2 regions of the Parvibaculum lavamentivorans DS-1 genome follow, and region 2 is predicted to be linked to the other one. Evidence: riboswitches for the same ligand, from Rfam matches in the RefSeq annotation. Region 2 holds a riboswitch; the other holds the start of a gene.
What was found. A riboswitch is a leader RNA that binds a small molecule or an ion and turns the genes downstream of it on or off. The one in region 2 is predicted to bind ZMP and ZTP.

Region 1 (15,914 bases), 820 kb from region 2:
CGAAGCGGCGGCGAGGCGCATCTACAGCATGTCCTCGCCGTCGATCGGCATGCGCGGGATCTGGAAGTTGAGACGGAGCGCATCTATCCGCTTCACCATTTCCGCGTCCAGCGGCCCGCGCGCTTCGGCATCGAGAATGGCGGTGAGTTCCGCGCGGTTCTTGACGCCGAGCACCAGCGTATCGACGCCGGGCATGGCGAGCGCATAGCGATGCGCGACGATGGCAGGGTCTTCGCCAAGCTCGCGGCAAAGCGCACGAAAGGGCGCGGCCTTCGCGTAATCTTTCGCTTCCGGATCGCCGGGCGGCAGCTCCCGGTCGATGGCGGCAGTGAGCGCCCCCGCCTGCACGGCACGAATGCCCATGACGCCGACATCATTGTTCTTCGCGGTGCGGATGATGTTGCGCGGCTCGGCAGGCTCTTCGTAACGGCGCATGCCGCCGGGCGAATCGAGAAGGTTCGTCACCGCCTGCACGGCATCGGGCTTCGGCTCACTGCGGAGCACATCCATGATGCTGCGCGGCAGGCCGGTGCCTGTGATGCCCCAGGCGCCGATGAGCCCCCTCGCCTTCAGCTTCTCGAAGACCGGAACGACTTCGTCCATGAAAGCGGAGACAGGCACCGCACCATAAGCGGCATAGTCCCTGTCCCGCTCATACTCATAATCGTCCGGGCAGATATTGGAATGGAGGAAGAAGATGTCTGCCTGTTCGCGCTTCATCGTTTCGAGGCTGCGCAGGAGCGACTTTTCAAGCCGGCTTTCGATATCGCCGACATGCCGTCCGCCCACCATGCATTTCGCGGTGACACGGACGCCTTCAGGCCAGCCGCCGCCAAAAGCCTCGCCCGCGACGCTCTCCGCCTCGCCGCGTCCATAGAGCGGCGCGAGATCGATAAGCGTGATGCCGCGTTCGACGGCCAGCCGAAGCGTGGCGATGGCTTCTTCCCGCGTCGTCTCGCCCCAGACGCGGCCGAGCCCGCCGCCACCCAATGTCAGCGCGCTTACCGGCCAGAGATTTCCAAGTTTGCGCGTTTCCATGAGACCTCAAAAATCCTGCGGCAAGGCAATGCCGTTCTGACGGCAGGCGGCGATGACCGTGTTACGAAGCAGGCAGGCCACCGTCATCAGGCCGACGCCGCCCGGCACCGGCGTGATCGCGCCCGCGACTTCCGCCGCCTCGTCGAAAAGGACGTCACCCACAAGGCGCGTCTTGCCCTCGCCTTTTTCCGGCGCGGGCACGCGGTTGATACCGACATCGATGACCACGGCGCCGGGCTTCACCCAGTCGCCCCGCACCATGCCGGGGCGGCCGACCGCGGCGACGAGAATATCCGCCTGCCGCGCAATCGACGGCAGGTCGCGCGAGCGGCTATGCGCGATGGTGACGGTGCAGTTTTCCTTCAGCAGCAATTGCGCGACAGGTTTGCCGACAAGGTTGGAGCGGCCGATGATGACGGCATGCTTGCCGGAGAGATCGCCGCCTGCGCGCTTCGCCATGATGACGCAGCCTTCGGGCGTCGCCGGCACCATGGCGGGAAGACCGCTGGCGAGACGGCCGGCATTGAGCGGATGAAGACCGTCGGCGTCCTTCACCGGATCGATCGCATCGATCACCGCCTGCTGGCTGATGTGATTGGGGACGGGAAACTGCACGAGGAAACCGTGAACGGCGGGATCGGCATTGAGCTCGCGCACCTTGGCGAGAACGTCCGCCTCGCTTGTTTCGGCGGGCAGCTTGAATTCGAAGGAGTTCATGCCCGCTTCCGTGGTCGCGATGCCCTTGTTGCGGACATAGACCTCGCTTGCGGGATCGTTGCCGACGAGAACGACGGCGAGGCCGGGCGTGAGGCTATGGTCTTTTTTCAGGCGTGCGACTTCGACGGCGACGCGGGCGCGCAGCTCCGTCGCGATGATCTTGCCGTCGATGATGGTTGCAGTCATGCGGGCACCTCGGTGTCTGGAAAGGGTGCCCAGGCGAGCGGCGCGATTGCCTCGCGCTCCACGGTGGTTGGCTCCACCCCTTCTCGCCAGTCACGCAAGGCAGCGGCACTATAGTAAAGACCGGCGCGCAAAGACAAGGCCGCGATCCGGTTCATCCTGGCGTCTTTTCGAGATGGGCGAGCCAGTCCCCGAGATCGGCCATCAGCCGCTCCGTGTCGCCCGAGATCGTGACCGATTTTGTGCGGCCGGCCTCGCCCGATGCGACGGCGAACGCGGAACGGGGAAGACGGAGCGCCCTGGCCAGGAGCTTCAGCACCGCATCGTTCGCCTTGCCCTTTTCGGCCACCGCCGAGACGCGGACACGCAGGAAAGGCTCACCCGAGGCATCCGCCGCCAGCCCGTCGATCCTGTCCGCGCCGCCCCGCGGGGTGACGCGCAGGCGGAGCGAGACCCCGCCGGAAACGGGCCGCAGCGGCAAGGAAGGCCTCAGTAGCGGCTGAGACCGAGCCACATGGGCACGTCATAGGTGAGGAGGTTCTGGATGAAGAAAAGCAGCAAAAGCAGGATCACCGGCGAAATGTCGATGCCGCCCAGATTGGGCAGCACGTTGCGGATCGGCCGGAGCACCGGCTCCGTCAGGCGGTTGATCGTATCGACCACCAGATAGACGAAGCGGTTATGCGTATTGATGACGTTGAAGGCGATCAGCCAGCTCAGCACCACGCCGATGATGATGACCCAGATATAGATCGAGATCAGGGAGACGATGAGGTTCAGAAGGGCAATCATGGGGGCTCGCCGGTTGCTGGTTTTGTGACTGGGCGGCTGATGTCCGGACCCGGACCATCCAGATGTAACCGGGCGGGGGGCCGGGTTCAAGGACGGGTTTCCGCCTTACCGCCGGGGCCCGACGCTTCTCTTGACACCTTGGCCGCCGCCGCCTAATAAGCGGCCTCCGGCGCGTTTCACGCGCAGGGCTCCGGGGCCGTAGCTCAGTTGGGAGAGCGCCTCGTTCGCAATGAGGAGGTCAGCGGTTCGATCCCGCTCGGCTCCACCATTTCCGGAGCAAAATCCCCCCGAAACTACCGGTCCGGCGCCTCAGGCTTTCGCAGCCTCCGACGCTTGCTCAGGCGGCAGCCAATGATCGATGAAGCGCGACAGCCACTGGCGGAGCGTTCCGTCATGCTGGTAGCGGGCCATGCGGTGCATATGGTCCGGCTGGGCGCCCGGCAGGTCGAGCCGCTCCCGGGCATAGGTGAGCCAGGCATTCATCATCAGCGAGGTGAGCTCGGGGTGAAACTGGATGCCATAGGCCTTGTCGCCGTAGCGCATGGCCTGGACCGGGAAATCATCGCCCTCCGCGAGCTGGACCGCGCCTGACGGCAGGTCAAAGCCCTCGCGGTGCCACTGATAGACATATTGCGGGTCTTCAAAGAGGTGTCCGCCTTCCGCCGTCGGTCGGATCGGATAATAGCCGACCTCGACCCGGGCATCCTCGCGGCCATAGACGCGGGCGCCGAGATGGCGGGCCATGAGCTGCGCCCCGAGACAGATGCCGAGATAAGGCTTCCCTTCCTTCAGGGGGACGCCGATCCACTCCGTTTCGGCCTTGATGAAGGGGAGGTCGTCATTGGCGCTCATCGGCCCGCCAAAGATCACCGCCGCGTCGTGACCGGCCATGGTGGCGGGGAGAGGGTCTCCCAGCGACGGGCGGCGAATATCGAGCTCGCAGCCCCGGCGGCGAAGCTCCTGCGCCACCCTTCCGGGATTGGATCGCTCCTGATGGAGCACGATGAGAACGCGGCGGGTCATGGCTGCTGACCAATCTGGGGCCTGCCCGGTTCCCGCGCAAGGGCCGGGGCGGCGGAAAGGCCAGCCTGCCATGAAAGCCCTTACATGGCGCTAATGCCGCCGTCGATCTTGATCTCGGAACCGGTGATGAATTTCGATTCGTCGGATGCCAGATAAAGGACGCAATAGGCCACGTCATCCGGATCGCCGACGACGCCGAGCGGCACCTGCTTGGCGAGCTTGCGGACGAGTTCCTCCTTCGACATGCCACGCGCCATGCCGTCAAGGATGGGGGTATCGATGAAGGTCGGATGGATCGAGTTCGAGCGGATGCGGTAGCCGCGCTTGGCGCAATGAAGGGCGACGGATTTCGACAGCAGCCAGACGCCCGCCTTGGCGGCGTTGTAGGCGGCCATGTTGTGGCCGGCGATCAAGCCCGCAATCGAGGACGTGTTGATGATCGAGCCGGGCGCATGCGGCACCATGTAGGGGATTGCATATTTGCAGCCGAGAAAAACGGAATCGACATCGACCGCCTGGACCTTCTTGAAGGTCTCGAAATCGGTGTCCTCGACCGTCGTGCCGCCGCCGATGCCGGCATTGTTGAAGAGGACATTGATGCCGCCCATCGCCTTGTTCGCTTCGGCAAGCGCATCCTTCCAGTGGTCTTCGCGTGTGACATCGAGACCGGCGGCGAAGGCCATGCCCGGATAATTCGCATTGATTTCATCGGCGACGGCTTGCGCGCCTTTTTCGTTGATGTCGGCGAGCGTCACCTTGGCGCCTTCGCGCGCGAGCATGATAGCGGAAGCCTTGCCGAGGCCCTGCGCGCCGCCCGTGACGAACGCCATCTTGCCTTCTACGCGGCCTTTTCTTTCCTTGGTCATCCCAGTCCCTCGTTTTGCAGTGTGAAATATCGCGGCGTCAGAGCATCGCCGTATTGGTCGGCACGCCGAGCAGCAGGCGGCCTGTGAGTTCGTAGGTCGCGTCCGATACCATCATGTGCTGTGTGGCGACATGCACATCGCGGAACTGCCGCTGCAGCGGCGAGCCGCGATAGACCGAGCTGCCGCCGGCGAGCGTGTACATGAGATCGACCGCGCGGGCAGCGGACTGGACAGCATGGGTCGTCGCAAGCCGGATGTCGCGGCGGTGGGCGACGGTGATTTCGCCCTCCTTCACGGCGGCATCCCATGCGGCATCGATCGCTTCCATCAGGAAAGCACGGGCCGAGCGCGTCAGCGCCTCCGCCTGCGACACATCGAGCTGCGCCTTGGCACGGAGAGCCAGCGGTTTCGATGAACCTTGCGGCGTCTTGCCACCCGCAAGATCGACCAGCGTATCTATCGAACCGCGCGCGAGACCGAGCGAGACGGCAGCGATGCCGATGCCGAGCAGACCGAATGTGGGAAAGCAGTAAAGCGGGCGTGGCAGCGGCTTGTCGCTGATGAGGCTGACGGCGCGAGCGGCGGGAACGAAGAGATCCTTCACCTCGAAATCTGTGCTGCCCGTGCCGCAGAGACCCGATACGTCCCAAGTGTCGTGAAGCGTGACATCCGCCGCATCGAACATCATCATGCGGTTTTGCGGTATGCCTTCCGCCGCCATCTCGGGCTTGCCGTCGTCGCCGAGGATCATGGCGCCGCCGGAGATGTAGGAAGCGTTGCGCGAGCCGGAGCCCCATTGCCAGCGGCCGTTGACGCGGTATCCCTCGACACCCTTCTCCACCGCACGTACGGCCTTGCCGCGCGGCGCGAAGACGCCCGCCGTAATCGTCAATGGATCGCCAAAGACGCGTTGCGCCTCTTCCGGCTGGAGAAAACCCGCGACAAGCCCCGACGTCGCGCCGATGAAAACGCACCACGCAGCCGAACCATCGGCGCGGGCGAGCCTCTCTACGACCTTCACGAGATCGCCCGGATGCGCCTCATGGCCGCCATAGGCTTCCGGCACGCAGAGGCGATAAAGCCCCGCTTCCGCGAAACGCTGTGCAATATCCTGCGGCAGGAAACGGTTCTTCTCGATTTCGGCGGCCCGAGCTGCGATTTCTTCCGCGAAGCCCTCTGCCGCCGCGACGAGATCCTTGTCCGGCTTGCGTCCGGTTGTCACGACACTCATTTCCGGTTCTCCCGTTACTGTCCGAGCTTCAGCCTGTTCGCGATATTGTTTTTCTGCATGTTGGACGAGCCTCCGACGATGGGGAGGCTCACCGCATCACGCACATAGCGTTCCATGTCCATCTGGTCGGAGAGGCCATAGGCGCCGGTGACACGCATGCACATCTGCGTGACTTCCGCCGCACCTTCGCAGCAGAAGAGCTTGGCCATCGATGTCTCGACGGAACAGGGACGGCCGCGATCGGCCAGCCAGGCGGCGCTGTAGAGCATGAGACGCATGGCGCGGACGTGCGTCTGCGCCTCCGCAAGCGTGTGACGGATCGCCTGATGACCGGCGATGGCGCGGCCGAACTGCGTACGCTCCTCGGCGTATCGCCACGCATCCGCGAGCGCGGCCTCGGAAAGACCGAGCGCACAGGCGGAAAGTTCAAGTTTCTCGACTTCAAGCGCACGGCCCGCAAGCTGGCTCCAGCCCTTGTTCCACATCGCTTGGCCGCCGAGAATATTGCTCACGGGCACGCGCACATCGTCGAAACTCACATCCTTCGTTTCCACGCCGCGAATGCCGAGATGGCCGAGCGGCGTGATGGAGATGCCGGGAAGCGTCGGCGGGACGAGAACGATGCTGAGATTCTTGTATTTGTCTTCCTTCGGGCCGGTCCGCAGCAGACAGAAGATGTAGTCGGCGATATGAGCGCCGGTGCACCAGCGCTTTGTGCCGTTGATGACGAGTTCGTCGCCCTCGCGCCGCGCGGTCGTTTCGACGGTGGCGAGATCGCCGCCGACATTCGGCTCGGAAAGGCCATAGGCGAAGAGGAGATTGCCGGAAGCGACTTTCGGCAATAATTCCTGCTTCTGTTCTTCCGACACGCTCTCGCCAAGGTTCATTCCCGCATAGCAGACCGCCATGATGTAGGGGCAGGCGACGGCGACGGAGCGTTTCGCGATTTCCTCGATGACCGCCATGGTCGCGTAAATATCGACGCCGGCACCGCCATAGCGCTCGTCGACGGTGAGGCCCATCATGCCCATAGCGCCGAGCTTTTTCATCACATCGGCCGGATAGATATTGCCGCGATCCCACTCCCGCGCCTTCTCGCGCGGCATTTCCGCTTCGGCGAAACGCCGTGTTGCGTCGCGCAACATCCGGACATGTTCCGGTTCATCGAAATTGAGCGGTGCGTCCTCCATGATCGCGTCCATTTGCGTCATCGCCCCGTGAAAGCGGGTGCGCGTTTTTCAAGGAAAGCATTGACCGCTTCCTTGTGGTCCTCGGTCGTGAAGGTGAGCATCTCATAGCCGATCGACGTATCGAGGATCGTATGCGCGAGCTGCTTCAGGCCGACATTGACGGAGACCTTGCTGTATTTGATCGCCTGAATGGCGCCACCCGCGAGCTTCGCCGCGAAGGCATCGACGCGCGCATCGAGCTCGTCATCGGGCACGACATGATTGATAAGACCGATGCGCTCGGCTTCCCTGGCTGGCACCGCATCGCCTGTCATCAGATATTCCTTGGCGCGCGCATAGCCGACAAGCTGCGGCCAGATGATGGCGCCGCCATCGCCCGCGACAATGCCTGCACGGACATGGGGATCGGCGAAGCGGGCGCTTTCGCCAGCGAAAATAACGTCGCACATGAGCGCGATGGTAGCACCGAGGCCGACAGCCGGCCCGCGAACCTTCGCAATAATGGGTTTCTCGAGGTCAAGCAGCGAGAAGACGATGCGCTTTGCTTCCGCCGCATCCGGACCCTTCTCGCCCGCCTCAAAGCTTCGCTTCATCCAGTTGAGGTCGCCACCGGCAGAGAAGGCCGCACCCTCGCCCGTGAGCACGATGATGTCGGAGTCCTTGTCGTCAGCTGCATCCAGGAAGATGCTGGAGAGCTCCCGATGCATATCGCCGTCGACGGCATTCATCAGTTTCGGGTTGCTGAGGGCGAGCGTCAACACGCGTCCCTGGCGGCTCGCTTTAATGCGCGCGTAGCGGCCGAAATCGATGGCTTCTCCCATTATCCCTCGTCTCCCTCATGCAGGCTTGTGAACACGCCTTTGAGGTGATTGTGACCCGGGCGAGGGAGAATGAAAAGCATGGCGTGAGCGATGCGCATGAACGAAAAGGGAGGGATGAAAAGAGAAAGCCCCGGCCGATGGCCAGGGCTTTCCTGTCTAACTTGACGTCTGTGGTTGAAGATCAGCTGTCGCTGTCCACCTGCACGGTGATTTTCGCACCGACGGCTTCGCGGGCTTTCTCCATATCATCCGGCATCAGCTTCGCACCGGGCTCGCCGAAAACGACGATCTGCCCTTCGGGACCATCGGCAACCGCCGCATAACCAAGACGATCGGCCCGCGTCACTTCCACGAAGGACTGGCCATTATTGTCGCTGTAGCCGACATAGCCCTGCAAACCGGCGAGAACAACCTTGCCGCTGCCGAGCTGCACGCCGCCGGCAATCGACTTGTCCGTGCCGGTATCGACCTTCTGCCATGTCTGGCCCTTGTCGTTCGAGCGGAACGCGTTGCCGCGCATGCCGAAGACCATCACCGAGCCATCATTCATTCCGAAGCCGCCCCAGAACGAACCTTCATATTGTGTCTGGATGCGGTTGAACGTGCGGCCCTGATCGGTCGAGTGATAGACGACGCCGAACTCGGCGGCGATGAAGAGGTCGCCATCCTTGTCCGCGAACAGCTTGTTCAAATGATAGTCGTCGAGCAGGCCTTCACCGAGTGTCCGCTCTTCCCATGTCTCGCCGCCATCATTCGTTTCGACGATGAAAGAGAAGGCGCCGAGCGCGAAGCCACGATTCTCGTCTTCGAAATAGACGGCCATGAAGGCCATTTCGGATTCGGTGTCGTTGTAAACCAGGTCCCAGTTTTCGCCACCATCCGTCGTGCGAATAACGGTAGCGTCGTGGCCGACGGCAAAGCCCAGCTTTTCGTTGATGAAGGTGACGCCGGTAAGCGTCGCCTGGGTGGGGACTTTTTCGGCCTGGTGCCACGTCGCTCCGCGATCTTCGGAGAGGACGACATGTCCGAACTCACCGACCGCGACAAGGCGCTCGCCGGCATAGGTTGCGTCGAGCAGCAGCGATTCCGCCGCGAGCGACGAAGGTACCGCGTACTCGGTCTCGGATGCGGCGGCATCTTCCTGCGCGGCGGCCGGCATCAGGCCGGCGGTGCCGAAAGCCAGCGCCACAGCGCAGGCTATGAACGCCGCACGCAGGCGCGGCGTCCCACTCGAGACAATCTTGGAAAAAGACGATGACATTACCTGGGCTCCTGAACTCGGACGTTTCCCGGTCGCCGCAGCCAAGCCTGTACCCGTGGATGTTGGATCATCCGGTACCGCGAGGGCGGCGAGCCTCCTGTTTTTGATATTTTCTTATAGCGACTTTTCGCTCTTATACCGCATTTTTTGCGGCCCGTCTTGAACTCTCGGCATGCCCCTGGGGGGCCGCCAACGGCAGGGTTAAGATGCGCCGGACAGCAGAAGGCCGGGTCCCGGTTTCCCGAGGCCCGGCCCATGCCGTTTTGTAGATTTTTAGCGGACGCCGAGCTGACGGATCGAGTTCGGCGTGTAGCGGTTCTTGTCCAGCTCGTCGGCGAAGTAGTTCACCGGCGGCTCTTCGTTCTGCAGCGCGAGCGCCAGATAGCGGCCTGCCTGCAGATCGTAGACGATTTCGCCCGCGGAACCGCAGAGCGGCACGTTGTAGCGCTGGATCTGGTGCATTTCCTGAACGCGCCAGAGCTGGCCACGGCCGTCATAGAGTTCCACACTGGACATCTGCCAGGCATCTTCCTCGTTGTGATAGACGCGACGCGAGTAGACGTGACGGGTATTGGGACGGAGCGTCGCTTCGAATTCCCAGACGCGGCGGGCTTCGTAGCGCACCTTGTCCTGGTTCAGGTGAAGCGGCTGCAGGTAGTCCTTGTAGGACGAGGCTTCGCCGTCATAGGCGTTGGCCGAGACGAGGCGCGTGTTCTTGCCGAGCACGGTCCAGTCATAGCGGTCAGGCGCGCCATTGTAGCCGTCGAAGGCGTCCGACGTGGACAGACCGTCCGAGTTCGTGCCGGGATTGTCGTAAGCGATATTCGGCGCACGACGGACGCGACGCGTACCGGGGCTGTACTGCCAGGCCTGGCGCGCCTGCACTTGGGCGTTCAGGGCCTCGTACACCAGGATCACGTTACCCGCGGCGCGAGCCGGGGCAATGGTGTTGGCGATGTAGTAGAGCGAGATGTTGTTCAGATCTTCGGCGCGCGAGGCGGAGGGATCCGACCACTGCAGGATGGCTTCGTCCTGCACGATCTGCAGTGTGTAGTCGCCGCCGCGCGTCACAGGCGCCGCCGCGAACTGACGCACGACCTTGAAGGCGCGATAGCGCAGCGTGTGGTTCCAGATCATCTCGAGCGCGTTGTTCGGGATCGGGAACGGCGTGCCGAAAATGGCTTCGCTGACACCGGCACCGCCGCCGACGAGTTCGCCGACGCGCGCGTTGTTCTTCGTGGCTTCGTAGTACTTGTCCGGGAACGCGCAGGTGCGGCGCGTCTCGTAGACGTTCATCTTGTACGAAGGATAGGCCTTGAGCAGCGCCGCATAGCCCGGCGTGATCAGGTTTTCGTACTGGCCCATGTTCTGGCCGGTAACGGTGTATTTGATCGCGTCGCTGGCGAACGGATTGGCCAGCTTGTCGCCCGGCTTGTAGCTGACACCGCTCGGCACGGTGGCAAGGCCGCCGGTCCATGCAGGAATGTCCCCCTCGCCGCCTTTTTCCGACCCCATCGGAGTCAGATCCTGGCCCAGACGATTTACCTGGGCGTCCGGAACCTTGGCGAGCGCGCCGGTTGCGAAGACGCTGATCGCAAGGGCGGACACCAATAAGGTTGTCCTTTTCATATACGTTCCCTCCACTGGATTTCTTATAGGGCTTTCGATGTCAGCATTTCGCGGTTGTAGCTTTGTCGCTGTGCACCGAGGCCGGTTTCCCCGCCTTACTCGAACGGGATGATAGCAAATCGCCCAAGGGGCGCAAATCGCGGCTTGTGTGATTGTGTGTCTTCCGGGTCGCTTTTCAGCCCGTTTTGGCGGCGTTTTCGCCCTGGTTTCATTAAATATTTTTAATGTGGATCGCGGCGGCCGCGGCGGCGGTGCGGCGGCAGGTAATCCGTCTACGGATGATTCAGTCCGCCGGCGCCGGCGTGGGTGCCGTCTGCCGCGGTGCAACATGGCAGGGTGCGCCGCTCTCCCGCCTTCGTCATTGCCGAGCTTGACGTTTGCCCGCCACCCCGCCCCACGCTCGTCTTTGCCGGACTTGATCCGGCACTTGTTGCGCTCTCGTTTGCCCGGACCTGAACCAAAATTCGGTGTCATCCCGGGAGTGTTGCATCAGCTTTGCCGCCCTTCACCACACTCGTCCCCCCGGTCTTTCCCTCAGTCTTGATCCCACCCACAAGTGTCATCCCGGCACTTGTTGCCGGGACCCACTCGCCTATCGGTTCAGTTTGCCGGTGAGATCGTCCCATTCGGGATTGTCGCGCTCGATCTGGCGAACCTTCCAGACGCGCGGCCACTCCTTCATCGTCTTCTCGCGCTGGATCGCATATCGGATGTCGTCGAAGGCTTCCATATAGACCAGCCGATGAACGCGGTACTTCTTTGTGAACTTCGAGCCGATGCCCTCGCGATGCTCGAAGACGCGGCGCGCGATGTCGTTGGTGACGCCAATGTAAAGTGTCCCGTGCTTGCGGCTGGCGAGGATGTAAACGAAATAGCTCACTGGTCCGCCGAGAGGTGGATTGGGTCCCGGCAACAAGTGCCGGGATGACACCGTATATTGGTTTCAGGCTCGGACAAACGAAACCTCAACACCGCCCCGCGCAAAGAAAAAGCCCGGCGATCGAAACCGCCGGGCTCTGTTTTTTACTCACACGATCCGAAGATCAGAACGCGTAGGAGACCGTCGCCGTCACGAAGTCCTTGTCGGAAGCGAAGTTCCTGAACTCGTTACCAAAACTGTTGGTGTACTGGATATTGGCACGCCAAGTATTCTGTAGGTTGGCGTTGAGCCCGATGCTGATCGTCTTCTTGCCTTCGACGAAACCGGGGCCGACCGGACCGGCCGACACGCCATTCACATCATGTGCCCACTGAATGGAGGGCGTGAGCGTCCAGGCCGTTCCGAAAGCATTGTTGTAATCCGCGGTGGCCGCGAGGCGGTAACCCCAGGAACTGGACGTCGCGTAAGCCAGTTTGCAATCCGGAACCGCGGGGTCGAACGCGGCCGCGCCGCAAGCCGCATCGCCGAGGATCAACGCGGTGGCCAGATCGGGGTGCGTATTCGCCGACCGCGGAGCGGCCAGCCTGTTGGTGCTGTCCGAGAGATCGGGAAGATACTGGAAGCCGACATTCGCGTTCAGGATCATCAAGTCCGAACCGATCAGGGACGGAAGGGCCGCCGACGGGTTGAGCGTGCTGATTGTCGCCAGCTGACCCGTTATGACGTCGAACTCGTCATAGCCCCGGATCGCGTCGCCCGGCGCATAGGCGAATCCGGCGTTCTGGCTTCCCTGGCTGAGACAGCCGGCCGGCGATCCCGCGAATTCACAGGCACCGATGGCATCCAGTTCGGCGGAATTGATTTCCACATCGCTGAGTGAAAACGGCATGTCGGGCGTAAACGCCACTTCGCCGGAAAAGGCCGACCCGCCGAAAAGCGGAATCGAGGTATTGAAGCTGGCACCGAAGGTTTGAACGTCTTCGGGATACTGCATCAGGTAATTCTTTGTCATCGCCGTGGCGCCCACGCCCGCCTCCAGGGCCGTCGTCCCGTCGGGAGCAATTACAGTTCCCGCGCAACCCAAAAGGGTCGCTGCCCCGAAGGCACCGCAAAAGGACGCTATGTCAGGAGCCGGTGCGCCGAGAATGCTTGCCGTCGCGGCGCCGAAATCGCCAAGCGAAAACGTGCCGATCGGCACAACCAGGCTCTGCTGCGTGAAATACAGACCGAGATCGGTGCCCGCTCCGAGGTTTTCGGCGTAATGCTTGATCGCCACGCCGAAGGTGCCCGTATCGTCGCCCTCCTCGGACGCACGACGGGGAATCTGGACTTGACCCGGATATTCGTCGCCGAGCATGACGTATGCACCGCCCTCGCAGGCGGAGTCGGAGGTGCTGAAGAAGGTGCCGCAGGCGTCCAGTTCCGTTTTCTGCCACCCGAACTGCCAGAAAGCTTCGACCGTTACGCTGCCCGGCAGCCCGATGGACGCGAACACGGAAGGCGTAGGCATCAGCGCCTCCTTCAGTTCCGAACCGGGCGTGCGAATGGCCGTCACGTCGATCGGCAGAAAGGAATTGATACCACCCTGAATGAAGAGGCTTTCACCCCAGTTCACAACCTGCTTGCCGACACGGACATTCAAGGGCATGCCCGAAACGTCGAAATTCCCGTATACGAAAGCATCGAGAAGGTCGAAGCTTCTTCCGCCGAAATCCCGCGCCTGGTCGCCGCGCGCCGGGTCGGTGATGGGACGGCTGCCGAACCGGTTGTTCCTTGTACCGAGTTCTTCATTCACCCAGTAATCGTAGAACGCCTTGGTGCGGACGAATGCGCCGTAATTCCTCCACTGGAGATCGAAGTCGGTCGTGATCTTGACGCTTGTGGTGTACGGATCCCACTGATCGGTATTGACGTTGCCGTCATCGTCATTGATGCCCATTCCGGCGCCGTTTCCGGCAGAACAGCCTCCGTTCGGCTTCGCAACGTGGGTACAATCCTGTTTGGAGGTCCGGAACCCGGCGCCGACCGAAACCAGATTGTCGATCTGGAGATTGGCTTCCCCGAACTTGAATTCGACGGCATGAGCCGCGCCGGCGGCAAACAGCATCGCTGCGCCAGCCACACTGCCCAAAAACAATTTTTGAACGGTTCTTATTTTCACGGAGCGATCCTCCTCGATCCTCGATGGCTTCACTAACTTGCGGCCTGATCGGGAGGTAAGTCGGATAGCGGTTTTTGGACTGTCCCCCCGGTCAGTCAGCATCCCTCAACGGCTAGCGGACATTTATTGCCGGTTTGAGTCAAGACCGGTGGACGGCGTTGCCGCGCATGTAGGCAACATTGCCCGGCGCTATGGCATTTATGACACAGCGGTAATGTATATCAGCCCAGCCGCGTTAATTTGTTGCGGCGCAAACTGATTATATGCACTGCAGCAAATCAACACGAATCACATTGGCGGAAAAATCAATGCGCGCCGTGACCGGCCGCCTGAACGGGGGCCGTGACATGAACTTCACCGGCCTTCTCGAAGGTAAGCGTCATCGAAACCGACATTCCTTCGCGAAGCGGCTCTTTCAGCCGGATCAGCATGATGTGGAGCCCGCCGGGTGCGAATTTCACCGTCTCGCCCGCCTTCACCGGCAGCTCGGAAAGCTTGCGCATCTTCATCACCATGCCGTCCATCGTCATGGTGTGCATTTCCACTGTTTCGGCGGCATCGGAGCGCACGGCGACAAGTATATCATCTTCATTGCCGGAATTTTCGATAGTGAAATAAGCGGCGCCGCTCGCGGTGACACTCGCCCTCGCCCAAGGATCGCTGACCCGGATGCCGCCGGGAACCTCATCCGCATGGAGGGCCGCAAGAAACGGGGTTTGCAGCACGAGGGCCAGAAGGAAGAGACGAATGACGGCGAACATGGCTTTGACCCTTCACGGCTTGGAAATAATGGCTGCCGGATCCTATCGCGAACCGCCGGTGAGCGCAGCCCGTTCCGCCCCCGATTGGCGGGACATTCCGCCGCGGCGGCTCAGCCCCGCTCGCGCCCCGCATGGCGCCAGCGCGAAACGATCGCCTCGAGGCCCGCGCGGTCGAGGTTCGGCCGGCTCCATGAATGCGAGAAGCCGCTGTTGAGGTTGCGCGGGATACCCTTATCCGCGATATCCGCGAAACGGATCCGCATGGGCATGCCCACCCCCTGCCCCAGAACGATTGCCTCCCGGTCGCCAAGCAGGGGCAGGAAATCCAGAAGATCGAGAGCACCATCATGCGTATTCGCGCGCATCACCTGCTGATCGCGCTCCGTCGATAGCCGCATGGCGATCACGGTGCTGCACTGGGAGAGGATCGTTGTATCGAGTTCCGAAGGGCGCTGCGTGACGAGCGCGAGGGAGAGCCCGTATTTGCGCCCCTCCTTGGCAATGCGCGAAAGCGCGTGGCGTGTCGGCTCGAAACCTTCCCCGGCAGCCGCTGGCGCGTAGCGATGCGCCTCCTCGCAAACGAGAAGCATCGGCAATCCGCCCTTGCTCCAGACCGCAAGGTCAAAGGCAAGACGCGAGATGACGGAAATCACGACGTCGAGAATTTCCGGCGGTACAGTCGAAAGGTCGATGACGGTAATCGGACGGCCATCATTCGGCACACGGAACAAACGGCCGAGAATGTCGGCCATCGTATCCTGTACGGTCAGGCTGCCGAACATGAAGCTGTAGCGCTGGTCGCTCGCGAGCGTTTCGATGCGGCTCTTCAGGCGGCGATAGGGCAGCGTCTTCTGCGTCCGCTCAAGCTTGCCGAGCTGCTCATCGATAAAGGCAAGAACGTCGGACAAGCGGAACGGCGTCGGCGCATCCACCGTCACACCACTCCCATCGCCGGGGCGGCGCGCAAGCTGCCGGTTGCTCGACGCATCGGAATAACGGCGCTTCGCGGCGACGACGGCATCACTAAGAATTTCGACCTCTGCCTCATGATAGGCATCGCCGCTTGTGAGCGCCGCCGACAGCTCCTGAAAATTGAGAAGCCAGAACGGCAGATGAAGATTGCCGGGGTTTATCAACTCCGCGCGCGCACCGAAGGCTGTGGGATATTCATTATGCACGTCGAGCACGACGATATGGGCGTGATTGTGATCATCGAGCACACGCTGCAGGATCGCCGTCAACGCACAGGATTTACCGCAGCCGGTGGTGCCGACAACGATGAAATGCTTCGCCAGAAGATCGTCGATGATAAAGCGCGCGGGCACCGCCGCATCCTGAAATAGCGTACCAACCTCGATCGT
Region 2 (15,914 bases):
GCGGCTTCAGAAGGAACACGGGATCGGCCATATCCCGTCGAACGATTTCACGCTCTACGACCATGTACTCGACACGATCTGCATGACGGGTGCGGTGCCGGAGCGGTTCGCTGCGGGAGCGGAAATCGATCTCGCCACCTATTTCGCGATGGCGCGCGGCGCACAGGACGGCACGCGCGATGTGGCGGCGATGGAGATGACCAAATGGTTCGACACCAACTACCACTACATCGTGCCGGAATTTTCTCCGGAGACGAATTTCCGGCTGGCCTTCACCAAAGCCATCGATGAATTTGCCGAAGCGAAGGCGCTTGGTGTTCACACGCGGCCGGTTCTTGTCGGGCCTTTCTCGTTCCTGAAACTTGGCAAGGCGACGGTGGCGGGCTTCGACCCGCTCGACCTGATGGGACGACTCCTTCCCGTATACGAAAACGTGCTGAAGCGTCTCGCCGAAGCCGGTGCCGATTGGGTGCAGATCGACGAACCCTGCCTGGTGCTTGAACTCGGCAGCGGCGACCTTGCGAAATGCCGAGCGGCCTATTCGGCTCTGTCGGCCGCCGCGCCCTCCCTGAAGCTGATGGTCGCGACCTATTTCGGCGCATTGCCGGAAGCCTCGCTCGAAACGGCAATGGCGCTGCCGGTTGCCGGTATCCATCTCGACATGGTGCGGGGACGCTCCCAATACGAAGCGGCGCTCTCGGCCCTGCCGCGCGACAAGCTGCTGTCGCTCGGGCTCGTAGACGGGCGCAATATCTGGCGGACGGACATGGAAGCGGCGTTGACGCTGGCTGAGCGCGCCGTGCTGACGCTCGGGCCCAAGCGCGTCATGATTTCGGCGGCCTGCTCGCTGCTGCACGTGCCCTTCAGCCTCGCCGGTGAAAAATCGCTCGATCCCGAATTGAAGAGCTGGCTTGCCTTTGCCGAGGAAAAGCTCGGCGAACTTGCCGTGCTGGCGCGGGGCGTGAAGGAGGGCCGCACCTCGATCTCCACCGAACTGGCGGAGAACGCGGCATTGTTCGAGGCGCGGCGCAATTCGCCGCGTATTCACAATCCAGCTGTCCGCGCGCGGGTGCGGGATATCGATCCCCATGCCGACCGGCGGGGCCGCCCCTTCGCCGACCGGCAGTCTATCCAGCAGAAGCGCTTCGGCCTGCCGAAGCTGCCGACCACGACCATCGGCTCGTTCCCGCAAACCTCGGATGTGCGCAAGGCCCGCGCCAGCCTGCGGCGCGGCGACTGGAACGAGGCGCAGTATGACGCCTTCATGAAAGCCGAAATCGAAAAGACAATCCGCCTGCAGGAAAGGATCGGGCTGGACGTGCTGGTGCATGGGGAACCGGAACGCACCGACATGGTGGAATATTTCGGTGAGAAACTGGAGGGCTTTGCGTTTACGTCGCTCGGCTGGGTGCAGAGCTACGGCTCGCGTTGCGTGAAGCCGCCGATCATCTTCGGCGATGTGTCGAGGCCGGAGCCGATGACGGTCGAATGGTCGCGCTACGCCCAGTCGCTGACGGACAGGCCGGTGAAGGGCATGTTGACCGGCCCGGTGACGATCCTGCAATGGTCCTTCGTGCGCGACGACCAGCCGCGCAGCGAGACTTGCCGCCAGATCGCACTGGCGATACGCGACGAGGTCTACGACCTCGAAGCGGCGGGCCTCGGCATGATCCAGATCGATGAGCCGGCACTCCGCGAGGGATTGCCGCTGCATCGCTCCGAATGGGACACCTATCTCCGGTGGGCATGCGAGTGCTTCCGCCTCTCCGTCTGCGTCGCTCGCGACGAGACGCAGATTCATACCCATATGTGCTATTCGGAATTCAACGACATCATCGAGGCGATCGCCGATCTCGACGCCGATGTGATTTCCATCGAGACGTCCAGGTCGCGCATGGAATTGCTCGACGCCTTTGTCGACTTTTCCTATCCGAACGATATCGGTCCCGGTGTTTACGACATTCATTCGCCCCGCGTCCCCGCGCGCGGCGAAATGCTGTCGCTTCTGCGGCTCGCCGCCGAACGCCTGCCGAGCGAGCGCATATGGGTCAATCCGGATTGTGGCTTGAAGACGCGGGGCTGGCCGGAAACGGAAGCGGCACTCGTCGAGATGGTCGAAGCGGCGCGGGAGTTGCGAAACGCCATCGGTGCTTGAATACGGCGTCCCCTTCCTGCCAGCGGGAAGGGGACATCCGCTTGCAGCCTCGCCTGCGCCTATCTAGAGTCGCTTTATTGCGGCGGAGATTGGCATGGCGAAGAAAATCCGGGTGGGCATCGGCGGCTGGGTGTTCGAGCCATGGCGCGGCACGTTTTATCCCGACGGGCTGACGCAGAAGCGCGAACTCGAATATGCGAGCAGCAAGCTTTCGACCATCGAGATCAACGGTACCTATTACGGCTCGCAGAAGCCGGAGAGCTTCCGGAAATGGCATGACGAGACACCGGACGGTTTCGTCTTCGCACTGAAGGGCCCGCGCTTCGCGACCAACCGCCGCGTGCTGTCCGAGGCAGGCTCTTCGATTGAACGGTTTCTGGAAAGCGGCCTGACGGAGCTGAAAGAGAAGCTCGGACCCATCAACTGGCAGTTCGCGCCGACGAAGAAATTCGATCCGGAAGATTTCGAGGGGTTCCTGAAGCTACTGCCGAAGACCCTGGGCGGGCGCGATCTCCGCCACGCCGTCGAAGTGCGTCACGAAAGTTTCAAGTCGCCCGACTTCATCGCGCTGGCGAGGGAATATGGCGTCGCCGTGGTGACCGCCGCCGATGCCGATTATCCGCAGATCGGCGATGCCACTGCGTCTTTCGTCTATGTGCGCGCCATGGGAACGAGCGAGGACGAGAAGCTCGGCTATCCGAAGAAGGCGCTCGATGCATGGGCGACGCGTGCGAAGGAATGGGCCGCGGGCGATGCGCCGAAAGACGTCGAGACCGTGAGCAAGCACAAGCCCCTCAAATCCGGCCGCGACGTCTTTCTCTATGTCATCAGCGGCGCCAAGGTCCGCAATCCCGCTGCCGCCATGGCGATCGCCGAGCGGCTCTAGAGCCCGTCCACGGGGAAGCGCGAAGTGAGCTTGTGCGTGCGGGCGGCGAGCGCTGTCTCCGTTGCGGCGTCTCCTTTCGCGTTGAGCGCGGCGGCGATGATTTCGGCTATCTCCGCCATTTCCTTGTGCCCCATGCCGCGCGCCGTTGCTGCCGGTGTGCCGAGACGAAGGCCGGACGGGCGCATCGGCGGGTTCGGATCGTCCGGGATCACCTGTTTGTTGGTGGTGAGGCCGACGCGGTCGAGCGCCTCCTGCGCCACCGCGCCGTCGATGCCGAAACTCGCGACCGTGTCGATGACGAGGAGGTGATTGTCGGTGCCGCCGGTGACGAGCTTCACCTGACGTTCCATGAGTGCAGCGGCGAGCGCCTTGGCGTTGGCGAGGACCTGTTCCGCGTAATCGCGGAACGCGGGCATGGCGGCGAGGCGGAAGGTGACGGCGGCTGCCGCGACCTGATTCATATGCGGACCGCCCTGAAGGCCGGGGAACACGGAAGCGTCGATCTTCCTCGCGAACTCAGCCTTGCAGAGAATGAGCCCGCCGCGCGGGCCGCGCAGCGACTTGTGCGTCGTCGTCGTCATCACGTCGAAGCCCGCATCCAGCGGGTTGCGCATGACGTTGGCCGCGATGAGCCCGCCGATATGGGAAACATCCGCCATGGTGAGCGCGCCCACTTCGTCGGCAACGCGTTTGAAATCCGCGTAGTCGTAGTCGCGCGGGTAAGAAGAGTAGCCACAGACGACGAGCCTCGGCTTCGTCTCCCGTGCGACGGCACGGAGGTGGTCGAAGTCGATGGCGCCGTTCGTGGGGTCCGTCTTGTAGCGCACGAAATTGAAGAGGCGGCCCATATGGCTGACCGGCGCGCCATGCGTGAGATGACCGCCATGGCTGAGATCCATCGCAAGGATCGTATCGCCGGGCTCGAGCAGGCCGAGATAGACTGCCTGGTTCATCGGCGAGCCGGACAGCGGCTGCACATTCGCGTGCTCCGCGCGGAAGAGAGCCTTGGCCCTGTCGCGGGCCAGCGTTTCGATACGGTCTGTATAGTCCTGTCCGCCGTAATAGCGCCGCCCGGGATAGCCTTCCGAATATTTATTGGTGAAGGCGGAGCCGAGCAGCGTCAGCACTTCGGGGAAGGCGTAGTTTTCCGACGGGATGAGTTCGAGGCCCGCGCGTTGCCGCGCTTCCTCGCCCTTGAGCGCGAGAAAGATTTCATTGTCGGATTGGGCGAGCCGGGCTCGTTCCTGTGAGGTCGTCATGGGGCGGTCTCCTTCGATGCCTGAAAACAAAAACGCCCGGCCAGCATTTAGAAGTGCTGCCCAGGCGATCGGCTCGAAAGACCAGTCTCCGCGCTCCCCGATGGTGACCCATCTGATTTCGCCAGTCGCGCGGAGGATATGTGCGACCGGAAGTGAAGGGAGTTAAGACCCGCGAGCGGCGGGAGTCAATTCCCTCGTCAAAGACCCAGTATCCGCTTGGCGATGATGTTCTTCTGGATTTCGTTGGAGCCGCCATAAATCGACTGCGCGCGGGCACCGAGATAGGCGGCGACGGCGGGCGCCGCGCCCGCGGGGAGCGCCGTGTTGCCGGTCCATGCGGGGGCGACGGAATCCGGGAAGGCCGGTTGCACATAGGGGCCGTAGGTCTCGGCGCCGAGCTCCGTGATGTCCTGTGCGAGTTCGGTCGCGATCACTTTCAGGATCGAGGATTCGTTGCCCGGCGCGCCGCCTTCCGCCACTGAGGAGAGCGTGCGGAGCACCGTTATTTCAAGCGTATCGAGCCGCGTTTCGAGTTCGCCGAGCTTGCGGATGAAGGCGGGGTCGGCCAGCAGTCCGCGTTCGCGCGCGGCTTCGCGAATGTTGCGGAGCTGCTTCCGCTTGCCCGCGACATGGGCATAGGAGGTGCGCTCATGGCCGAGCAGGTAGTTGGCATAGGTCCAGCCCTTGCCCTCTTCGCCGATGCGGTTTTCCTGCGGCACGCGCACATTTTCGAAGGTGACGCTGTTGAGCGAATGCTTGCCGTCGATGGTGATGATCGGCTGCACGGTGATGCCCGGCGTTGTCATGTCGATCAGCAGGAAGGTGATGCCTTCCTGCTTCTTCTCTTCCTGGCTGGTGCGCAGCAGGCAGAAAATCCAGTCGGCATGCTGAGCGAGGCTGGTCCAGATCTTGGTGCCGTTGACGATGTAGTCGTCGCCATCTACAACGGCGCTCGCCTGCAGCGAGGCCAGGTCGGAGCCGGAGCCGGGCTCCGAATAGCCCTGCGCCCAGAAGGTCGTGCTGTCGAGAATGCCGGGCAGCCAGCGCTTCTTCTGTTCGTCCGTGCCGAATGTGTAGATGACGGGACCGACATAGAGGAGGCCCATCGGCACGACATTGAGCGCGCCCGCGCGCTCAAGCTCCTCGTCGAAGATGTATTTCTCGTTCGCGCTCCAGCCCGTGCCGCCTGCCGATTTCGGCCAGTTGACGGCAAGCCAGCCACGCGCAGCAAAGGCTCGCTCCGATTTCTGGTAGTCGGCCTTGGTCGGTGAAGCGCCGCTCGCCATCTTCTCCACGATCTCGCGCGGATACTCGTGCTCGAAAAAGTCCCGCACCTTCATGCGAAACTCTTCGTCCTTTGCGGAGAATGAGAAATCCATGGCCTTCCTCCCGAATTTTGATTGGGGTGAGTGTAGCCGGTTGCCGATACGGCGTCAGTGGCGGGAAGGCAGGTGCCGCGACGTCACCTCTCGAAAAAGTGACAAAAGAAAAGGGCCGGTGTTTCCACCGGCCCTTCGCATTTTGGAGTGAGGAAGCTGGACTTAGAAGTCCATGCCGCCCATGCCACCCATTCCGCCCATGCCGCCAGGCATGCCGGCAGCGGCGCCGTTGTCCTTCTTCGGAGCGTCGGCGATCATGGCTTCCGTCGTGATGAGGAGGCCGGCGATCGAGGCTGCGTCCTGAAGCGCCGTGCGCACGACCTTGGTCGGGTCGATGATGCCGGCGGCGACGAGGTCGCAATACTCTTCCTTCTGCGCGTCGAAGCCGAAATTGGCCTGCTTCGACTCGAGGACCTTCTGCACGACGATCGAACCTTCGACGCCGGCATTCTCGACGATCTGACGGATCGGCGCTTCGAGGGCCCTGCGGATGATGTTGATACCCGCCTGGATGTCGCGATTGTCCTCGACGAGCTTGCCGACGGCCTTGCTCGCCATGAGAAGGGCCGTGCCGCCACCGGGGACGATGCCTTCTTCAACCGCGGCGCGGGTCGCATTGAGCGCGTCGTCGACACGGTCCTTGCGTTCCTTCACTTCGGCTTCGGTCGCACCGCCGACCTTGATCACCGCAACGCCACCGGCGAGCTTCGCCAGACGTTCCTGCAGCTTTTCCTTGTCGTAGTCGGACGTCGTGTCCTCGATCTGCCGCTTGATCTGGGCAACGCGAGCTTCGATGTCCTTCTTCTTGCCGGCGCCGTCGACGATCGTGGTGTCGTCCTTCGTGATCGAAACGCGCTTGGCCTTGCCGAGCATGTCGAGCGTCACGGACTCAAGCTTGATGCCGAGGTCTTCGGAGATGACCTGGCCGCCCGAGAGAACGGCGAGATCTTCGAGCATCGCCTTGCGGCGATCGCCGAAGCCCGGCGCCTTCACGGCAGCGACCTTGAGGCCGCCGCGCAGCTTGTTGACCACGAGCGTGGCAAGCGCCTCGCCTTCGATGTCTTCCGCGATGATGAGCAGCGGACGGCCCGACTGCACAACGGCTTCGAGCACCGGCAGCATCGGCTGCAGGCTGGTCAGCTTCTTCTCGTGGAGAAGGATGAGCGGCTCGTCGAGCTCGACCACCATCTTGTCGGCATTGGTGATGAAGTAGGGCGAGAGATAGCCACGGTCGAACTGCATGCCTTCGACGACATCGAGTTCGGTGTCGAGGGACTTGGCTTCCTCGACCGTGATGACGCCTTCATTGCCGACCCGGCTCATCGCCTGGGCGATCATGGCGCCGATTTCGCTTTCGCCATTGGCCGAGATCGTGCCGACCTGGGCGACTTCGTCGTTCGACTTCACCTTCTTCGAACGCTTCGTGATGTCTTCGACGGCGGTGCGGACGGCAATCTCGATGCCGCGCTTCAGGTCCATCGGGTTCATGCCGGCGGCAACCGACTTCGCGCCTTCGCGAACGATCGCCTGCGTCAGAACCGTCGCCGTCGTGGTGCCGTCGCCGGCGGTGTCGTTGGTCTTGGAAGCGACTTCCTTGACCATCTGGGCGCCCATGTTCTCGAACTTGTCTTCAAGCTCGATTTCCTTGGCGACCGTCACGCCGTCTTTCGTGGTGCGCGGCGAACCGAACGACTTTTCGATGACCACATTGCGGCCCTTCGGACCGAGCGTCACCTTTACCGCATCGGCGAGAATGTCGACGCCGCGAAGCATCTTCTCGCGGGCTGTGCGGCCGAATTTGACTTCCTTAGCCATGTTTTTCTGATCCTTCTGAATTCATGAAACGGAACGAACGGCCGCCGGGGCAATAAAAAAGCCCGCGGCCGGGTATCCGGTTGCGAGCCTTGTCAGGCAGCGGCCTTCTTCTTGCTGGCAGCGCCTTCGAGCACACCCATGATGTCGCTCTCCTTCATGATCAGCAGCTCTTCGCCGTCGATCTTGACTTCGGTGCCCGACCATTTGCCGAAGATCACCCGGTCGCCGACCTTGACGTCGAGCGCGACGAGCTTGCCGTCATCGCCACGGGCGCCGGGGCCCACCGCGACGACTTCGCCCTGCGAGGGCTTTTCCTGCGCCGAGTCCGGAATGATGATGCCGCCGGCGGTCTTGGATTCTTCCTCGACCCGGCGCACTACGACGCGGTCATGCAGAGGACGGAATTTCATCTCTGGCTTCTCCTGTGTCCCAACCGCTAAGTTGCGGATATTTCTGGATTTTTTGAGCCTGTTAGCACTCACTCAATATGAGTGCCAAAGCACTGGGCAGAGATAGGAGCTGTCCGCCACGCTGTCAAGCGGGGAGGCGCCGTATTTCACGAATTTGTAGCGAGGATTCGCCTCAGGCGCGCAGGCCGCGCAGGGTCAGCTTGATGATGGCGGCGAGCTGGCGGCGGAAGGTTTCCTCGTCCGGTGCCTTTTCGGCGCCGCAGGCGGCGGCGATGAGGGTTTCGGCGGCGGCTTCCTGGGTGAGGCCGCTGGCCTTGGGATCGAGCTCGCCGCGCTGGGTGCCTTCGCGGACAAGCTGGAGGACGGCGTTCTGGAACTGAACGTGAACGTCGCCGAAAACATTTTCCTTCAGGCGGCTGCCGCTGTCGACGAGCTCCGCCGCATGCGGGCTCGAAAGAATCCAGCGATAGACGAAACCGAGCTTCGCCTCCATCAGCGCGGCAAGCTTCCGCTCGAGCGGCAGGTCGAGCGCTTCCGCCGCCGTGACGCCTTCCGCGACCTGTTCGGCCAGCGTCCGGCAGATCGCTTCGAAGAGTTCGTCCTTGCTTTTGAAGTAGAGGTAAAGCGTGCCCTTGGCGACGGCGGCGGCGCGCGCGATGTCTTCCATCGAAGTGCGGCGGTAACCATAGTGACGGAACAGATCGAGCGCGGAGGAGATGATCACCTCCCGCTTGTCCGCCAATCCTGCCGTCTTCTGCGCGGCGCCGCTCTGTCCCGACATTTGTCCTAGCGTCTGATGGTGAAGGCGCAGGGCCGTCCTGCCGCGATCACGATGGTCCGTCTCGATCCACCGCAATCGTAATAGCAATATTTGCGCGCGCCAGCCCTCGTTTCGCCGCTGAGCGAACAGGTCGCGCCCGACGCATACTGGTCGTGAGCGGGCATTTTGCTCATCGCCGCCTCGGGTTCCGCCGCCGTCAGCGCGGCAAGGAGCATCAAACCGGAAAGCGTCGTTGTCGCCATTTCATCCCCCAACAATAGACAGTATAAATGCCAAAATTATACGGTCTCTCCTCCCGAATCCATCGCTTTCATGAACCAAAACGAAGACGCGATGCGTTGTTGTGCATCGCGCGGGCCGCTGTAGGATGCGTGCCGCGCGGCAGCAAAGGGGAAGTCATGACAAGCGAAGCATTGCAGGCGGCGAAGGCCATGATCGGAAAGAAGGGCTCGCGCGCCGCGATCCCGACACCGGCGCTTGTGCTCGATCTCGACGCCTTCGAGCGCAACGTCGCGCGGATGGCGGAGCACTGCAAGGTAAGCAACCTTTCGATCCGCCCCCATGCGAAGACGCATAAATGCGTGACCATCGCCAAGGCCCAGATCGCGGCCGGCGCCGTCGGCCAGTGCTGCGCCAAGCTCGGCGAGGCGGAGGCGATGGCGGCGGGCGGCATCGAGAGCATTCTCATAACCTCGCCCGTCGTGACGGTGCAGGGCATCGAGCGGCTGATGGCGCTGAACGAGAAAATGCCGGACCTGATGGTCGTGGTCGACAATCCGGTGAACGCGCGCGCATTGGCGGCAGCGGCGGCGGAAAAGAAACGTGTGCTGAAGGTTCTGGTGGACCTCGATGTTGGCCTCCACCGCACAGGCATCCGCCCCGGCGAGGACGCGCTGGCGCTGGCGGAACTTCTCGACGCGGCGGAATTTCTCGAACTGCGCGGGCTGCAGGCCTATGCCGGACACCTGATGCATATTCACGACTTCGCCGAGCGTCGCGAGAAATCGCTTGCGGCGATGAAGGTGCTGGGCGATCAGCGCGACGCGCTGAAGGCCAAGGGCTTGCCCTGCGATATCGTGTCGGGGGGCGGCACCGGCAGCTACAATATCGACCCGGAAGCGAAGGTGCTGACCGAGCTGCAGGGCGGCTCCTATGTTTTCATGGACAAGCAGTATCACGACGTCGCGCTCGGCAATGGCGCGAGCTTTCCCTTCGAGACGTCGCTCTTCGTGCAGATGTCGGTCGTCTCCGCCAACACGAAAAATCTCGCGACGACGGATGCCGGTTTCAAATCCTTTTCGACCGATGCCGAGTCGCCGAAACTTCTTTCCGGCGCGCCGGAAGGAGCGGGCTATTTCTTCTTCGGCGACGAGCAAGGCGGCGTTCTTCTACCGGATGGCGCGTCGCTGCCGATCGGCAGTGTACTGACGGCCATGACGCCGCATTGCGACCCGACGGTGAATTTATACGACGCCTACCACGTCGTCCGGGGCGACACGCTGGTCGATATCTGGCCCATCGAGGCGCGCGGCAAGAGTGCCTGATGGGGTATCCGGATACCTCAAAATGGCCGACTGTCACCGAACTGTCATGAAACTGTCATGCGATGAGGAAGAGCGGTTTCCGGTACGTGGTTGAGCACCGAATTTCGCTCCTTCGTCGTCTCCGGGGAATGTGCGGGACGCCTCCGGTGCAACTTGTCCCCGGTCAGGTCGCGAATTCTTATCCCCGGGAGCCTTATCCCCGGATTGAGTCAGCGACCCCGCCCCATAAAATTCTTCGCGTGCCGCTCGAATTTTCTGACCCTCCCCCAAGGGGAGGGTGGGGAGACTTATCGGGCGTTTAACTCCTTCTCCAGCCTCTCCCACATCGGCCGGCAATCCACGACGCCGCCTTCGCGCATGGCGCGGTCGACGGCGATGACGGTGAGGCCGGCCACCATGGCGTCCTCGACCTGGACGGGGAAGGGTTTGCCGTCGAGGAGGTGGGCGGCGAGGTCGCGGCCCATTTGCTCGTCGGAGCCGTAATGGCCTTCGGCGCTGGCGCCGAATTCCTCCGTCTCCGGAGGATTGATACCGAGCGCGTCGCGGAAGGTGAGGCGGTTGGTCACGAGATCGGCTTCGAGCGCGCCGCCTGTCCCTGCGAAGTACCAGCGGCGCTGCGGCAGGCCGGCATGGGTGTTCGCGTGGAAGGTGAGGCGGACGTTGTTTTCATATTCGACAAGCGCGACCTGGTTGTCGGCGGTATCGGCGTCGGAGTGGAAGGTGTTGTTGCCGCCGTTCCAGCCCGCGCGCCATATCTCGTAGGCGGGTGTGCCGTCCGGGTAGCGGCGTTCGGCCAGGGCCTCGTTGGCGGGCGTGAAGATGTCGCGGCCGCCGAAGCTCGCGACGCGAGCGGGCAGCGCGCCGGCGAAGAGGCGGTAGAGATCGAAATCGTGGCAGCATTTGTCGAGCAGGAACGAACCGGCATGGGCTTCGTGGCGCCGCCAGTCGCGCATAAGGAAGGCGCCGTGCTCGGGATGGAGATGCTCGTTGCCTTCGAAGCTGACGAGGCGGCCGAGTTTCGAGGCGTGAAGATGACGCGTGACGGCGGCGACGAGCGGTGCGGAACGGAGGACGAGGCCGACAATGACGGAAGATTGCCCATGCTCTCGCAGGAGCCGGGCGAGCGCCCATGTTTCTTCCTCCGTGCGCACGACAGGTTTTTCGGTGAAAACGCGCAAGCCGCGCTCAAGCCCGGCGCGTATATGAGCGAGGTGGAGATGATTGGGCGAGCCGACCATGAGGAGGTCCGGCTTTGTATGAGCGAGCATCGCATCGACGCTCTCATAGGCCGTGCCTGCACCGATGCCCCGCTTCTCCAGCGTGGAGAGGCCCATGGGTGCGGGATCGGCATGGGCTACGATCTCGATATGGGGCGCGGCAGTGGCGAGATGGCGGATGACGGTGGCGATGCGCCGCCCGAGGCCAGCGACGGCGATAGTGTAACGCTCGCTTGTTTTCATGATCGGGATTTCTAGCTGTTAGTATGCGCGGACGGTAGCGCGGCGGAAAATTCGATGGAGTGTTCATCATATTGGAGGGACGTCCCCCTCCCCGAAAAATTCTTCGCTTCGCTCGAATTTGTCGACCCTCCCACGGGGGGAGGGTGGAGAATGAAGATGACCCTCGGGCCACTGACGTAAAGGAAACGGCGATATGCGACTTGGAATCCTGACCGGCGGCGGCGATGTGCCGGGGCTCAATCCCTGCATCAAGGCGGTGGTGCGGCGCGCGACTGAACTTGGCTGGGAAGTGCTCGGCTTCCGGCGCGGCTGGGCAGGGCCGATGAGCTACAATCCCGACGACCCGGAAGGGAGCGAGAAGCACCTGATGCGGCTCAACAACGATGCCGTCAGGACCATCGACCGCAAGGGCGGCACGATACTGCATACGACGCGCACCGACCCGCAATGGATGGTGGAGGAAAAGCTCCCCGATTTCCTGAAGGGAAAGTTCAAACCGAGCGAAAAGGGCACGGTCGACACGACGCCGCATATATTGCGCGTCTTTGAACATCTCGGCATCGATGTGATGGTGACGATCGGCGGCGACGGCACGCTGAACTATGCCGCGCAGCTCGACCGCGAAGGCATGAAGATCGTCTCGATCCCGAAGACGATGGACAATGATGTTTTCGGCACGGATTACTGCATCGGCTTTTCGACGGCGGTGACGCGCTCGGTCGATGCCATCAGCGCACTTCGCACATCGACGGGAAGCCATGAACGCATCGCCGTGGTGGAGCTTTTCGGACGGAACTCCGGCGAGACGGCGCTGATCTCAAGTTATCTCGCCGACGCCGACCGGGCGATCATAGCCGAAGTGCCGTTCAACGCGGAGAAGCTGGCCGCGCTGGTGGCGGCCGACCGGATGGAAAATCCGGCGCGCTACGCGATGGTGGTGATTTCGGAAGGCGCGATGATGGAAGGCGGCGAGGCGCAGACCTATGGTCAGGCGGATGAATATGGCCGCAAGCGCCTCGGCGGTATCGGCCATCTGCTCGGCGAGGAACTGACGCGGCTCACCGGCGTCGACACGATCACGCAGTCTCTCGCCTATCTCATGCGTGCGGGCGCGCCGGACGCGCTCGACCAGATGGTGGCGAAGGGCTTCGGCACGCTGGCGGTGCAGGAAATTGCGGCGGGACGCACCGGCTTCATGACGGCGGTGCGCGACGGCAATTACACGACGGTGCCGGCATCCACATGCGCCAGCGGCGGCAAGCGCGTCGACGTTGCGTCCTTCTACGATGCGGAGGCCTATCGCCCGCGCATTGCCGAGGTGAAGGGCAAGCCGATGTTTTTGTATTGAGGGCATCTCCCCACTGCCACCCTCCCCTTGGGGGAGGGTCAAACGGCTGCAAGCCGTTTGGGGCGGGGTCGCTGAAGTGCAGCGTGTGCTGACGATAGCGTGTTCGCCGGATGAGCGCGGCGCCCCCGCCCCGAAAAATTCTGCGCTGCGCTTGAATTTTGTCGACCCTCCCCCGAGGGGAGGGTGGGAAGAGAGGCGCCGGCCGCTCGTCCCTACCGCTTCAACTGCATCAGTTGGCGGGCATCGCCGTCGTCGCCGATGGTGACGAAGCCGAGGCGTTCGTAGAGGGAATGGGCGTCTGTCGTCGAGAGCATGATGCGGTGGACGGAGGCGAGGGCGGGGTCGTTGACCATTGTCTCGACGATCCACTTGCCGCGCCCGTCGCCGCGATGGACGGGCAGCACATAGACGTCGCTCATCCAGGCAAAGCGCGTGTAGTCCGTCACCATGCGGCCGAAACCGGCCTGCTCGCCATCCGGCGAATAGAGCCCATAGGCGCGTGAATTAACGATACTTGTCCAGAGATTCTCGGGCGAAACGTCGCGCGCCCAATAGGTGGCGCCGAGCATTTTCAGAATGGATTCGCGATCAAGCCGCGACTTGTCGGTATTGATTTCGAAACCGTGCCGGCTCCAGGACGAAACATCATCACTCATACGCACACTCACTCTCGGCGTTGTTCTTGTTATTCCGCTCCCGCGCGTTGGGCATAGACCCATGCCTCTTCTGCCAGCGGCCGCACATTGGCCGCCATCTGTTTGGCATGTTCGCTGGATGCTGTCCCGTCCCTTACCCGCCCCGCGATTCCCTGCAGGATACCGGCAAGCCGAAAGAAATTATATGAAAAATAAAAATCAAGATTCTCAATACCATTGGGCCTGTTGGTCCGTTCGCAATACATGCGGATGTATTCGTCCAGTGTAGGGATGCCCAGCGACTTCAAATCGGCCGTCCTGATGGAGCCTGTACCGCCGCCGGTGCCCTGGCCGGGCATCACCCATTGCATGAGGCTGTAGGTGAAGTCGCCGAGCGGATGGCCGAGCGTGGAGAGCTCCCAGTCGAGCACGGCGATGACTTTCGGCTCCGAGGGATGCAGCACCGTATTGTCGAGGCGGTAGTCGCCATGGACGATGGAGTTCGAATCCTCCTGCGGAACATTGGCGGGCAGCCACTCCATCAGCCGGTTCATCTCCGGAATGGTTTCCGTTTCGGAGGCAACATATTGCTTCGTCCAGCGCGAGATCTGGCGCGCGAAATAGTTGCCCGGCTTGCCGAAATCGGCGAGGCCGATCGCCTCGTAATCGACCATGTGAAGCCGCGCCAGCGTCTCGTTCAGGGAGTCGTAGATTTTCCAGCGTGTCTCCGGGTCCTGGCCGGGCAGCAGCGGCTCCCAGAGCACGCGGCCATCGACCATGTCCATGATGTAGAACATGGTGCCGATGACGCTGTCATCCTCACACAGACAATAAGTGCGCGGCGCGGGAAAGCCGGTGCCGTGCAGCGCGGTGATGACCTTGTATTCGCGGTCGACCGCATGGGCGGAAGGGAGGAGCTTCCCCGGCGGCTTGCGGCGCAGCACATATTTTTTCGACGGCGTGACGAGCTGATAGGTCGGGTTCGACTGGCCGCCCTTGAACTGCTTGACGGTGAGCGGGCCCTGAAAGCCTTCGACATGCGCCTGCATATATTGTTCGAGGCGCTTCTCGTCGAATTTGTGGCTGTCGGCAACGTCCTTGGTGCCGGAGAACTGATCCTGCCGGCTTTCGGCTGCATCGCTCATTTTTTCTTTCTCCCCGTGTCGTTTATTCTGTGTACGTATTTTAGTGCGGTTTTTTTCCTTCTCACCCTCCCCTTGGGGGAGGGTCAAACGGCTGAAAGCCGTTTGGGGCGGGGTGCGGAGTATCCGCTTATTCAACCGATCGTCATTTCATCGAAGCTGTCGCCGCGACCCCGCCCCATAAAATTCTGCGCTTCGCTTGAATTTTCTGACCCTCCCCCAAGGGGAGGGTGGAAAGAAGAAGTTGATGTTGCGGCGCGCTCTTCATTGCCCTCATTTCCTCACGCGTTCTGCTTCTCGCGCTCGATGGCGCGGTAGCCGATGTCGCGGCGGCAGAAGCCTTGCGGCCAGTCGATCTTCGCGACGGCGCGGTAGGCGCGGGCCTGGGCTTCGGCGGTGCTTTTGCCGGATGCCGTGACGTTCAGCACGCGGCCGCCTGTGGCGTAGATCTTTCCGTCTTCGGCTTTCGTGCCGGCATGGAAGATTTCGACGCCGTCGATGGCGCCGGCTTCGGCGAGACCTTTTATTTCGGTGTTCTTCTTGTAGTCGCCCGGATAGCCCTCCGCCGCCATGACGACGGTGAGCGCGACCTCGTCCTTCCAGTGGCATTCGGCATCGGCGAGCGTGCCGTCATGGCTGGCGATGAGGAGGGGCAGCACGTCGGAGGCGAGGCGCATCATCAGCACCTGGGTTTCGGGATCGCCGAAGCGGGCATTGTATTCGATGAGCTTCGGGCCCTCGGCCGTGATCATGAGCCCGGCATAGAGCACACCCTTGAAGGGCGTGCCGCGCGCGCGCATGGCGGCGACGGTCGGCTCGACGATCTCCTTCATCGCGCGCGACGAAAGCTCCGGCGTCATGACGGGAGCGGGCGAATAGGCGCCCATGCCGCCGGTATTCGGGCCCTGATCGTTGTCGAAGACGCGCTTGTGATCCTGCGCGGTGGCGAGCGCCAGCACATAATTGCCGTCGCAAAGAGCGAAGAAGCTCGCTTCTTCGCCTTCGAGGAATTCCTCGACCACGACTTCGGCGCCTGCGCTGCCGAAGCGGCCCGAGAAGATTTCGTCGATGGCGGCGGCGGCCTCCGCTTCCGTCATGGC

Region 1: another riboswitch for ZMP and ZTP. It lies ahead of folD (bifunctional methylenetetrahydrofolate dehydrogenase/methenyltetrahydrofolate cyclohydrolase FolD); the one in region 2 lies ahead of PLAV_RS03100 (serine hydroxymethyltransferase).

Annotation. Positions count from the first base shown of each region.
Region 1 covers NC_009719.1:1,490,749-1,506,662, reverse strand. Annotated here, with positions in the region: gene PLAV_RS06970 (aldo/keto reductase) at 22-1,038, opposite strand; gene folD (bifunctional methylenetetrahydrofolate dehydrogenase/methenyltetrahydrofolate cyclohydrolase FolD) at 1,045-1,941, opposite strand; ZMP/ZTP riboswitch at 1,962-2,045, opposite strand; gene PLAV_RS06960 (DUF167 family protein) at 2,093-2,419, opposite strand; gene PLAV_RS06955 (YggT family protein) at 2,428-2,730, opposite strand; tRNA gene PLAV_RS06950 (tRNA-Ala) at 2,923-2,998, shown strand; gene PLAV_RS06945 (glutamine amidotransferase) at 3,040-3,825, opposite strand; gene PLAV_RS06940 (SDR family oxidoreductase) at 3,834-4,619, opposite strand; gene PLAV_RS06935 (acyl-CoA dehydrogenase family protein) at 4,657-5,850, opposite strand; gene PLAV_RS06930 (acyl-CoA dehydrogenase family protein) at 5,865-7,052, opposite strand; gene PLAV_RS06925 (enoyl-CoA hydratase/isomerase family protein) at 7,058-7,861, opposite strand; gene PLAV_RS06920 (WD40/YVTN/BNR-like repeat-containing protein) at 8,043-9,122, opposite strand; gene PLAV_RS06915 (DUF1329 domain-containing protein) at 9,396-10,751, opposite strand; gene PLAV_RS06910 (GIY-YIG nuclease family protein) at 11,344-11,631, opposite strand; gene PLAV_RS06905 (DUF1302 domain-containing protein) at 11,795-13,894, opposite strand; gene PLAV_RS06900 (copper chaperone PCu(A)C) at 14,098-14,553, opposite strand; gene PLAV_RS06895 (ATP-binding protein) at 14,664-15,914, opposite strand, start outside.
Region 2 covers NC_009719.1:669,952-685,865, forward strand. Annotated here, with positions in the region: gene metE (5-methyltetrahydropteroyltriglutamate--homocysteine S-methyltransferase) at 1-2,155, shown strand, start outside; gene PLAV_RS03095 (DUF72 domain-containing protein) at 2,250-3,041, shown strand; gene PLAV_RS03100 (serine hydroxymethyltransferase) at 3,038-4,300, opposite strand; ZMP/ZTP riboswitch at 4,352-4,439, opposite strand; gene PLAV_RS03105 (acyl-CoA dehydrogenase family protein) at 4,498-5,679, opposite strand; gene groL (chaperonin GroEL) at 5,842-7,494, opposite strand; gene groES (co-chaperone GroES) at 7,587-7,904, opposite strand; gene PLAV_RS03120 (TetR/AcrR family transcriptional regulator) at 8,077-8,685, opposite strand; gene PLAV_RS03125 (hypothetical protein) at 8,691-8,927, opposite strand; gene PLAV_RS03130 (DSD1 family PLP-dependent enzyme) at 9,084-10,229, shown strand; gene PLAV_RS03135 (Gfo/Idh/MocA family protein) at 10,517-11,689, opposite strand; gene PLAV_RS03140 (6-phosphofructokinase) at 11,883-13,037, shown strand; gene PLAV_RS03145 (GNAT family N-acetyltransferase) at 13,250-13,693, opposite strand; gene PLAV_RS03150 (phosphotransferase family protein) at 13,723-14,817, opposite strand; gene purD (phosphoribosylamine--glycine ligase) at 15,096-15,914, opposite strand, start outside.